DNA from 4 places in the Kitasatospora sp. NPDC022785 genome. Region 2 is predicted to be linked to each of the others. Evidence: riboswitches for the same ligand, from Rfam matches in the RefSeq annotation. Region 2 holds a riboswitch; each other region holds the start of a gene.

Region 1 (2,191 bases), on a different contig from region 2:
GACCAGGCTGCTCCAGCCTTTGAGGCCGGCGCCGAAGCGGCCGCCGGAGAGCAGCGCCTGCGTGGCGAGGCCGGTGGTGTTGGCGTTGGAGACGGTCGCCCCGGCGGTTGCGAAGCCGCCGTCGGTGTTCTGGTGGGCCGTCAGCCAGCCGAGCCCCGCGTTCGCCTTGGCGGTGCGGCCGGTCGCGGCCAGGGCCTGGACGGCCAGCGCGGTGGCGTCGGCGTCGCTGGTGCAGGTGGCCTGGCCGAAGGCGACCGGGAAGCCGCCGTCCGCGCACTGGCTGCCGGCGAGGAAGTCGACGGCGCCGGCCGGGGCGCCGCCGGGCGTGCGCTTGAGGGCGATCACGGCGAGCGACTGGCCGAAGGCGTTGCTGTAGTCCCCCCACTGCGAGCGGTCGGAGAAGCGGCCGCTCGGGCTCTGGAGCGAGCGGAGCCGGGCCGGCAGGTCGACGCCGCCGAAGGCGGTCGGGTTCTCGCCGCGGACCTCGGCGGCCAGCAGCAGCTTGGCGGTCGCACCCGCGTAGGCCTCGGTGGTGCCGTCGCCGAGGTAGCCGGCCAGGATCTCGGGCTTCGCCAGCCAGGCGGTGGCTTTCGCGGCCGCCTCGTCGGAGCTGCGGGAGGCGGCGAAGGCGAGCACGGCGTCGATCGTCAGCCCCTGGTCGGGGTAGGCCGTCCCGTTGAACACCGACTCGAAGTGGTCCCCGTCGACGAGCTGGCGGGCCAGCCAGCCGGCCGCGGCGGCGTCCGGCCGGATCGTCGGGGACGACGCCGGGGCGGCGGGTGCGGCGTGCGCGGCGGTGGCCGCCGGGAGCGCGGTGGCGAGGGCGAGCGCGGGTATCGCGAGCAGACCGAGGGTGCGGCGGAGCGCGGGCATGGGGGCCTTTCCGGGCCTGGACGCAGGGGCCCGGAGAGCGTCGGCACAGCGCCGGGCAGCCCTCGGAGCTCCGGCCCGCAGACCACGACGGGAGGAGGGGACACACCTCCGCCGACGGGTACTCGGGCTCGCCGCCGACAGCCGTCGGCGGCCTACCGTTGCGGGTCAGCGCCGGAATTCGACCGGACTTCCCCCAGCGGCGGAGTCAGAACATGACGGCCCATCATGGCGAGGCGCGGAAGACCGGGTCAAGGGATCGTGGGTCACATCACGGCATCCCCCGGCCCGGGCCGGGTCACCGGTGCGACCGACATCACGCAGCCGGTCACCCGGCCTCCCCCTGTCCCCTGACTGCCTTTCACGACCACGGACTTCTCCGCGGTCACGACGGAGATCCACCAGAATCTCGGACCGCCCGAATCAGGTTGAGGCCGTCCGGTCGGCGGCCCGTGCGGACCGGCCGCCGGCCGACCGCCGGGTGGGACAGGGCGCCCGGCCCTGTCCCACCCCCGGCCCCGCGCGGAGCGTCAGCCGGCCAGCTCGCCCCGCAGGCGGCGGGCGGCGCCCACCAGGCTCTCCAGCGAGGCGCGGGTCTCGGCCCAGCCGCGGGTCTTCAGGCCGCAGTCGGGGTTGACCCAGAGCCGCTCGGCCGGGATCGCCGCGAGCCCGGCCCACAGCAGTGAGACGGCCTCGTCGGTGCTCGGCACCCGCGGCGAGTGGATGTCCCACACACCCGGGCCGACCTCGCGCGGGTAGCCGGCGCCCGCCAGCTCACCGGCGACCTGCATGTGCGAGCGGGCCGCCTCCAGCGAGATCACGTCGGCGTCCAACTCGTCGATGGCGCGGAGGATGTCACCGAACTCGGCGTAGCACATGTGGGTGTGGATCTGGGTGTCGGCGCGCACCCCGGAGGTGGCGAGCCGGAAGGCGACGGTGGCCCAGTCCAGGTAGGCCGGGCGGTCGGCGGCCCGCAGCGGCAGGGTCTCGCGCAGGGCCGGCTCGTCGACCTGGACGACCGCGGCGCCGGCGGCCTCCAGGTCGGCGACCTCGTCGCGCAGGGCGAGGGCGACCTGGAAGGCGGTCTCGGCGAGCGGCTGGTCGTCGCGGACGAAGGACCAGGCGAGCATGGTGACCGGGCCGGTCAGCATGCCCTTGACCGGACGGTCCGTCAGGTCCTGGGCGTAGCGGAACCAGTCGACGGTCATCGGGTGCGGTCGCGAGATGTCCCCGGCGAGGACCGGCGGGCGCACGTACCGGGTGCCGTAGGACTGCACCCAGCCGTGCCGGGTGGCCAGGTAGCCGGTGAGCTGCTCGGCGA
Region 2 (2,191 bases):
ATGAATGGCTCACTTGGAGCTATCCATGTCAGCTCGGCGATGGACCAAGAGTGATGACGGCGTGGTGATCGTGTCAATAGATCCGGGACTCTAGACCTGACCCATCGTCACCGTCCGCTGGAGAACGCCCAGGTAGAGGGCGATGCGGAGACCCCGACAGCAGGGGAGCAACTAATAAACTGAAATGATGAGCCAGCTACTGGCTCTCCACCCAGGCTGATCTCGAAGACACAGAAACACCCGAACGACCACCCTCCGACGGGGCCGCGCCACCGCGATCCCGCCCCACCCGGCCTTGCCCCGGCCTCGGCGTCGACCTCGGCGTCGACCTCGGCGTCGACCTCGACGGTCAGGCCTTCGACGGGCTGGCCTCAGCGGTCAGGCCTTCGACGGGCCGGCTCGTCGTGTCGTGTCCCTGACATGCTCGGGCCCGGGCGCGGGAATGCGCAGGGAGTCCAGCAGCGGGGGCAGCGGGCCCTCCGGCGACACCTGCCCGGCGGTACGGCCGATCTCCCCTATCCACGCGCAGAGCTCGGCCGTTCCGGTGGCGTCGGTCACGTTGCCGAACCAGACGGGCCGGGCACGCCGACCGTCCTGGAGCCGCCCACGGGGGCGGACCACCACGACGTTGGCCTGCTCACAGGGACCCAGACAGTCCGTGACGACCAGGCGCGCGGCCGGGAGGGCGGCCACCGCCTCGGCGAGCGAGGCCAGTTGACCCTCGTGATCGGTGCCGGGCCGCTTCCTGACAGTGCCACAGCAGCAGCCCCGGCAGACCACGACATCGACGGCAGCCGTGACCGGTGACATCGCCCAACCTCCTCGTGGGGTTCCGCGCCCCTACCGTCGGAGAAACCACGGGTCAGTGTCCTGACTCCCGGATCGACGCTCGCCCCGACCTTCCGGCCGCAAGGCCGTGGTCGTCACCTGAAAGGGGTCGCTCCCCGGTCACAGTGGCGGGACCGTCCCGGAATCGCACCGGGTTCCTGCGCACCGTGGTCTCGGATGCATACATCTCGTGCGCGACCCTGCCCCATCGCGTACGAACACGTCAACCCGGGCTCGCTCACGCCGAGCGCCCGAAGCGCACGTTCCACCGGCCGGCACGTCCGCTCAGGTCCGTGACGGAGAGCGGCTCCACGTCGAGCCGCCAGAACGCCGGGGCCGGAGCGCCGAGCGCGTGGTGGACCGCGGCCCGGACGACGTCCGGTTCCGTGACCACGACGACCCGTCCCGCCTCCGGGGCAAGGCCGTCGAGCCAGGTGGCGACCCTGGCGAGGAGATCGAGCAGGCTCTCCCCGCCCTCCGGGGCGAAGTCCGGATCGGCCAGCCACCGGGCCACCGCCCCGGGCTCCGTGGCGGCCACCTCGCCAAGGCTCCGACCGCGCCAGCGGCCCATGTCGCGCCCTCCGGGAGCGGACGGGGCCGAGGCCGGGAGGCCGAGGGCCTCGGCGGTCTCCCGGCACCGGGCCGACGGGGAGACAAGGACCTGGCCGGCGACCCGGATGCCGCCCGCGGCCTCCCGCGCCTGCCGCAGCCCCGCCGGGTCGAGCGGGCCGTCGTCGTCGAAGCGCGCCTGCCGCATCGCCTCGCTCATCGCCGCTGAGATCAATGTCACGCGTACTGTCACGCCGCTCCTCCTCTGCTTCCCCAACTGTCCTGCGGCATCGACCGATCGGTCCGTGCACCCGGCGCTGGGGCGCGCGTTCCGGGACGGACCGGAGGATTCGCGCCGCCCGCACGCTCTTGGCGCAACCGCCGCTAGCCGATACCTTCTGCTCGATATGACGACGGTATGACGGAAGTCCGGTGAGAATCCGGCACGGTCGCGCCACTGTAAGCCAGGCGTGCGCCGCCCCCACGGGGCGGTTCGCGCCAGGGAGTCAGACCCGATGCCGTCGTCGATGCACCATCTAGCGGGACGCGAGTTCCCGAGGAGGTCCCTGCCATGGCACAGACCGCTGCCCCCGCAGCCATCCCCGCCGGCCCCCTGACCCTGCCCGTCAAGGCGATCCTGCCCTGGGCCGTGTTCTTCGGCATCATCATGCTGGCCCTGATCTACTTCGTCGGCGCCGAACAGGGCGCCACCTCCCTCATCTCCGGCGAGGACGTGCACGAATGGGTGCACGACGGCCGCCACCTGCTCGGCTTCCCCTGCCACTGAGAACGGGGAGCCCCGAAGTGAACTCCA
Region 3 (2,191 bases), on a different contig from region 2:
TTGGCCAGCCAGTCCACCGCGCCGGCGGCCTGCTGCGGGTGGCCGCCCTGGATCAGGCCGAGCGCGGCCCAGGCGGTGGCGGTGTAGTCGGGGGTCGGGGCGGCGCCGGGGGTGGTGAGGGTGAGGTGCTGCCCGCCGGCGGCGAGCTGAGCGGTGAGGTAGGCGCCCGCGGCCTCGCCGGAGTCGGCGCGCGGCACGGCCGTCGGCGCCGAGCCGGCCGCGCCGGTGGAGCCGTCCGCGCAGGTGAGCGCCTTGGGCGCGGCGTCGGTCCGGTTGGTGTTGGTGACCGGCAGCTTCCCGCCGACGGCGGCCAGCGAGGCCTGGCCGGTGGCGAGGGCGTTCGGTTCGAGCGCACCGTCCGGCTTGGGCTGGTAGGCGAAGGCGCCGCGCTGGTCGGCGGGGGCGGCGCAGCCGAGCTGGAAGAGCGCCAGCCCGTCGAAGGCGCTCTTGCCGGCCTTGGCGACGCCGGCCGGGTCCACCTTGGCGGCGAGCAGGGCGTTGACGGCGAGGCCGGTGGAGTCGGCGTCGCCGGGGCTGCCGGGGTTGTAGGCCCAGCTGCCGTCCGCGTTCTGGTTGGCCTTGAGCCACTGGACGCCCTTGTCGACGGCGTCCTGGTGCCCGCCGAGTGCGACCAGCGCCTGGACGGCGACGGCGGTCGCGTTGCTGTCCCCGGTCGCGGCGGCGCAGGCGGCCGTGGTGTCCGCACGGAAGGACTGCCAGCCGCCGTCCGCGCACTGCTGGCCGGTGAGCCAGGAGACGGCGGAGTCGGCGGGCGTCACCTTGGCGCCCGCCAGTGCGGTGAGGGCGAGCGACTGCCGCCACACCCCGTCGAACGTCGGGTCGCCCTTGCCGTACAGGCCCTCGGGGACGGCCGCGGCGCTGGGTGAGGGGCTGTCGGCGAGGGCCGGCACGGCGGCGGCGCCGGTGAGCAGCGTGGCGGTCAGGGCGGCGGCGCCCAGGCGGGCGGCGGTGAGCATGGTGGAGGTGAGCCTTTCGGTGAGCGGTGGTGGCCCGGGTGGGCCGATCCGTAGACCTCGACGGGTGCCGGGCGCGGGTGTGCCCGGTGTGGCCGCTCGCCCCTCCCCGGGCATTCCGACTCGCCCGGCCGTCCAGCGCCGGGCTCACGGTTGCGGGGTCAGTGCCGGATTCGCACCGGCTTTCCCCGGAGGAGAAGCGGGATGGAATTGTCCTGCGGCTCGACTCTAGCGGCCGCGCGGGGGCTGCCGAACCGGCCCGGGCGAGAACAGGTTCCACTTGGGCGGCGGGCACCGCCACCGATCGGGGCGAGCACCGGCGAACGGCCGCACGGCAGCGGTGAGCCGGCGGCCGGCAGGCGGCCGACCGGCGTCACGGCAGGGTGAGCAGCCGGGCGGCGGTGTGCAGGTCGGCGCGGACCTCGGCGATCGAGGAGCGGCCGGAGAGCCAGGACACCAGCGCCGAGTGCCAGGTGTGCTCGATCACCCGGACGGCGGCACGCTGGCTCTCGGTGGGCGGACCGGACTGGCCGATCGCGTCCAGGATCAGCTGTCCGGTGGCGGTGCTCACGAGGTCCACCTCGGTGCTGACCGAGCGGTCCGCGAAGGAGAGCGCCCGGACCATCGCCTCCGCCAGCAGTGGTTCGCGCTGGAGCGCGTGGAACGCGCGGGTGAGTGTCTCGGCGACCCGCGGGGCCGGTTCGAGCTCGGCCGGAGGGTGCCGCCGGACGTGCTCCTGGAGGCTCTGCAACTGCTCCAGCATGACCGCGACCAGCAGATGTACCTTCGACGGGAAGTACCGGTACAGGGTGCCGAGCGCGACCTGCCCGCCCTCCGCGACCTCCCGCATCTGCACCGCGTCGTACCCGCCGCGGGCCGCCAGCGCGGTCGCGGAGCGCAGGATCCGCCGCCGCCGTTCGGCCTGCCGGGCGGTCAGCGGCGGGCCGTCGGGGTGCGGTGCGGGGGTCGGTGCGGAGCGCGGCGCGGGGTGCGCCGCGGCGGGCGGCGCAGGGTGTGGTGCGGCGGGCGACGGCAAGGGTGCTCCCGGTGCGCGAGAGTGGCGGGGTGCTCCTGAAGTGCCGGAGCATGTCCGGAACGGTTCCGGAGCAGGTCCGTCCGGCCGGTCCGGCGGAGCTGGTCCGGCAGGTCGGGCGGGTGATCCGGCGTGGCGTGAATCACCAGCCCTGGCTCCTGACGAGAAGCTACGGGCCGGTATC
Region 4 (2,191 bases), on a different contig from region 2:
CAGGCTGGTCGGCGCGCACTTCCGCAACCCGCAGCTCGGCATCCTGGTCTGGGTGGTGCTGCTCGCCCTCGGGCTGGAGCAGTCGGCGCTGCGGTACCAGGACGGGCCCGACTCCGGCCGGCTGCTCGGCGTGCTGCGCCTGCACGCCACCCCGCAGGGCCGCTACCTCACCGAGGTCGACGGGCTGCCGGAGTACTACCTGGGCAGCGTCAGCAAGCCCGAGCAGTGGGTCTCGGCCCGCAAGGGGACGGACTACCGGGACCCGGCCGGCGTGGTGCACCACGGGGACGACGGCACGGTCACCGCCGTCCGCAACGGCTGGTTCACCGTGGTCGTCCTCGACAGCACCGCGCCCACCGCCACGGACCGGGCCATCACCGAGGCCGTCAGGGCCGCCGGACGCTACCGACTGATCGCACAGTTCAGCTCCCCGACCGGTGATTCCGGCACGTACAGAGTGTTCCTCCTGCACTGAGAGCCCGGGGCGCCGGGCCACGCCCCGCGACACACCGGCTACTACATATGGTGCCGCGATACTCGACCGCCACTAGATGTATGCTCATCCCTGCTGTCGACGCAGGGGAACCCGGTGCGAATCCGGGACTGCCCCGCAGCGGTGTGCGGGCGGCTCCGACCAGAGCCCGCGAGTCCGAGTACCTGCCGACGGCGTGCCGCCCGGCCTCCCCGCAGAGGCCTCCAGCACACGAAGTACTTCCGGGCCTCGCGGGCGGGCCGGGGATGACACCGTCGCGCGACGCCGTCCGGCCGTCGCGCCGTGCTCCCCTGCCCCAACGGCCCGGTGCCCCCGATCAACAGCCGCCGATCGCCGCCAGGAGAGAGCGCCTTGACCACCGCTGCCTCAGTCACCCTGCCCGCCCAGGGGTCCAGCTCAGCCCCCGTCGACCCGACGGTCTCCGACCCCGGCGGTGCGCTGCTCCGGCTGCTGACCGACCGCAGCGTCGACCTTCCCCAGGTGGACCCCGGCCATGTCGCCGCCGCCGCGCTGCGCGGCCGCCACGCCGGCTCGGACTTCGCCGAGCTGCGCGGGCTGGCCGTGGACGCCGCAGCGTCGATGATCGCCGAGGACCCCCAGTACTCGAAGCTGGCGGCCCGCCTGCTCGCGCTGGAGATCGTCGACGAGGCGGTCTCCCAGGGCTCGGTCTCCTTCTCCGCCTCGATCGCCGTCGGCCACGCCGAGGGCCTGATCGGCGACGTCACCGCCGGCTTCGTCGCCAAGCACGCCAGCGCCCTCGACGCACTGATCGACGCCCGGGGCGACGACCGCTTCGAGTACTTCGGCCTGCGCACCGTGCAGTCCCGCTACCTGCTGCGCCACCCGATCACCCGCAAGGTCGTCGAGACCCCGCAGCACTTCCTGCTCCGCGTCGCCTGCGGCCTGGCGGTCGGCGACAACGAGCAGTCGGTGCGCGAGGTCGCGGAGCTGTACGGCCTGATGAGCCGGCTGGAGTACCTGACCTCCTCGCCGACCCTCTTCAACTCCGGCACCCGGCACCCGCAGATGTCGAGCTGCTACCTGCTCGACTCGCCGCTGGACAACCTGGACTCGATCTACTCCCGGTACGCGCAGATCGCCCGTCTCTCCAAGCACGCCGGCGGCATCGGCCTCTCCTACTCGCGGATCCGTTCGCGCGGCAGCCTGATCCGGGGCACCAACGGCAAGTCCAACGGCATCGTCCCGTTCCTGCGCACCCTCGACTCCTCGGTCGCCGCCGTCAACCAGGGCGGCCGCCGCAAGGGCGCGGCCTGCGTCTACCTGGAGACCTGGCACGCGGACATCGAGGAGTTCCTGGAGCTTCGCGACAACACTGGCGAGGAGGCGCGGCGCACCCACAACCTCAACCTGGCGCACTGGATCCCGGACGAGTTCATGCGCCGGGTCAACGCCAACGAGGACTGGTCGCTGTTCTCCCCGGCCGACGTGCCCGAGCTGGTCGACCTCTGGGGCGCCGACTTCGACGAGGCGTACCGCAAGGCCGAGCTGGCCGGCAAGGCCGTCCGCACCATCCCCGCGCAGACCCTCTACGCCCGGATGATGCGCACCCTGGCGCAGACCGGCAACGGCTGGATGACCTTCAAGGACGCCTCCAACCGCGCCGCCAACCAGACCGCGCTGCCCGGCCGCACCGTGCACTCCTCCAACCTCTGCACCGAGATCCTGGAGGTCACGGAC

The links. A riboswitch is a leader RNA that binds a small molecule or an ion and turns the genes downstream of it on or off. The one in region 2 is predicted to bind cobalamin.
Region 1: another riboswitch for cobalamin. It lies ahead of ACZ3YO_RS22980 (peptidase); the one in region 2 lies ahead of ACZ3YO_RS04070 ((2Fe-2S) ferredoxin domain-containing protein).
Region 3: another riboswitch for cobalamin. It lies ahead of ACZ3YO_RS00475 (prenyltransferase/squalene oxidase repeat-containing protein); the one in region 2 lies ahead of ACZ3YO_RS04070 ((2Fe-2S) ferredoxin domain-containing protein).
Region 4: another riboswitch for cobalamin. It lies ahead of ACZ3YO_RS08935 (ribonucleoside-diphosphate reductase subunit alpha); the one in region 2 lies ahead of ACZ3YO_RS04070 ((2Fe-2S) ferredoxin domain-containing protein).

The regions. Positions count from the first base shown of each region.
Region 1 is NZ_JBVHHB010000015.1:91,688-93,878, reverse strand. Features, by position in the region: gene ACZ3YO_RS22980 (peptidase) at 1-873, opposite strand, end outside; cobalamin riboswitch at 970-1,089, opposite strand; gene metE (5-methyltetrahydropteroyltriglutamate--homocysteine S-methyltransferase) at 1,401-2,191, opposite strand, start outside.
Region 2 is NZ_JBVHHB010000002.1:186,992-189,182, forward strand. Features, by position in the region: gene ACZ3YO_RS04070 ((2Fe-2S) ferredoxin domain-containing protein) at 379-810, opposite strand; cobalamin riboswitch at 843-1,013, opposite strand; gene ACZ3YO_RS04075 (histidine phosphatase family protein) at 1,067-1,630, opposite strand; gene ACZ3YO_RS04080 (CbtB domain-containing protein) at 1,949-2,164, shown strand; gene ACZ3YO_RS04085 (CbtA family protein) at 2,182-2,191, shown strand, end outside.
Region 3 is NZ_JBVHHB010000001.1:106,761-108,951, forward strand. Features, by position in the region: gene ACZ3YO_RS00475 (prenyltransferase/squalene oxidase repeat-containing protein) at 1-977, opposite strand, end outside; cobalamin riboswitch at 1,066-1,186, opposite strand; gene ACZ3YO_RS00480 (TetR family transcriptional regulator) at 1,348-2,010, opposite strand.
Region 4 is NZ_JBVHHB010000004.1:257,175-259,365, forward strand. Features, by position in the region: gene ACZ3YO_RS08930 (ArnT family glycosyltransferase) at 1-475, shown strand, start outside; cobalamin riboswitch at 552-679, shown strand; gene ACZ3YO_RS08935 (ribonucleoside-diphosphate reductase subunit alpha) at 869-2,191, shown strand, end outside.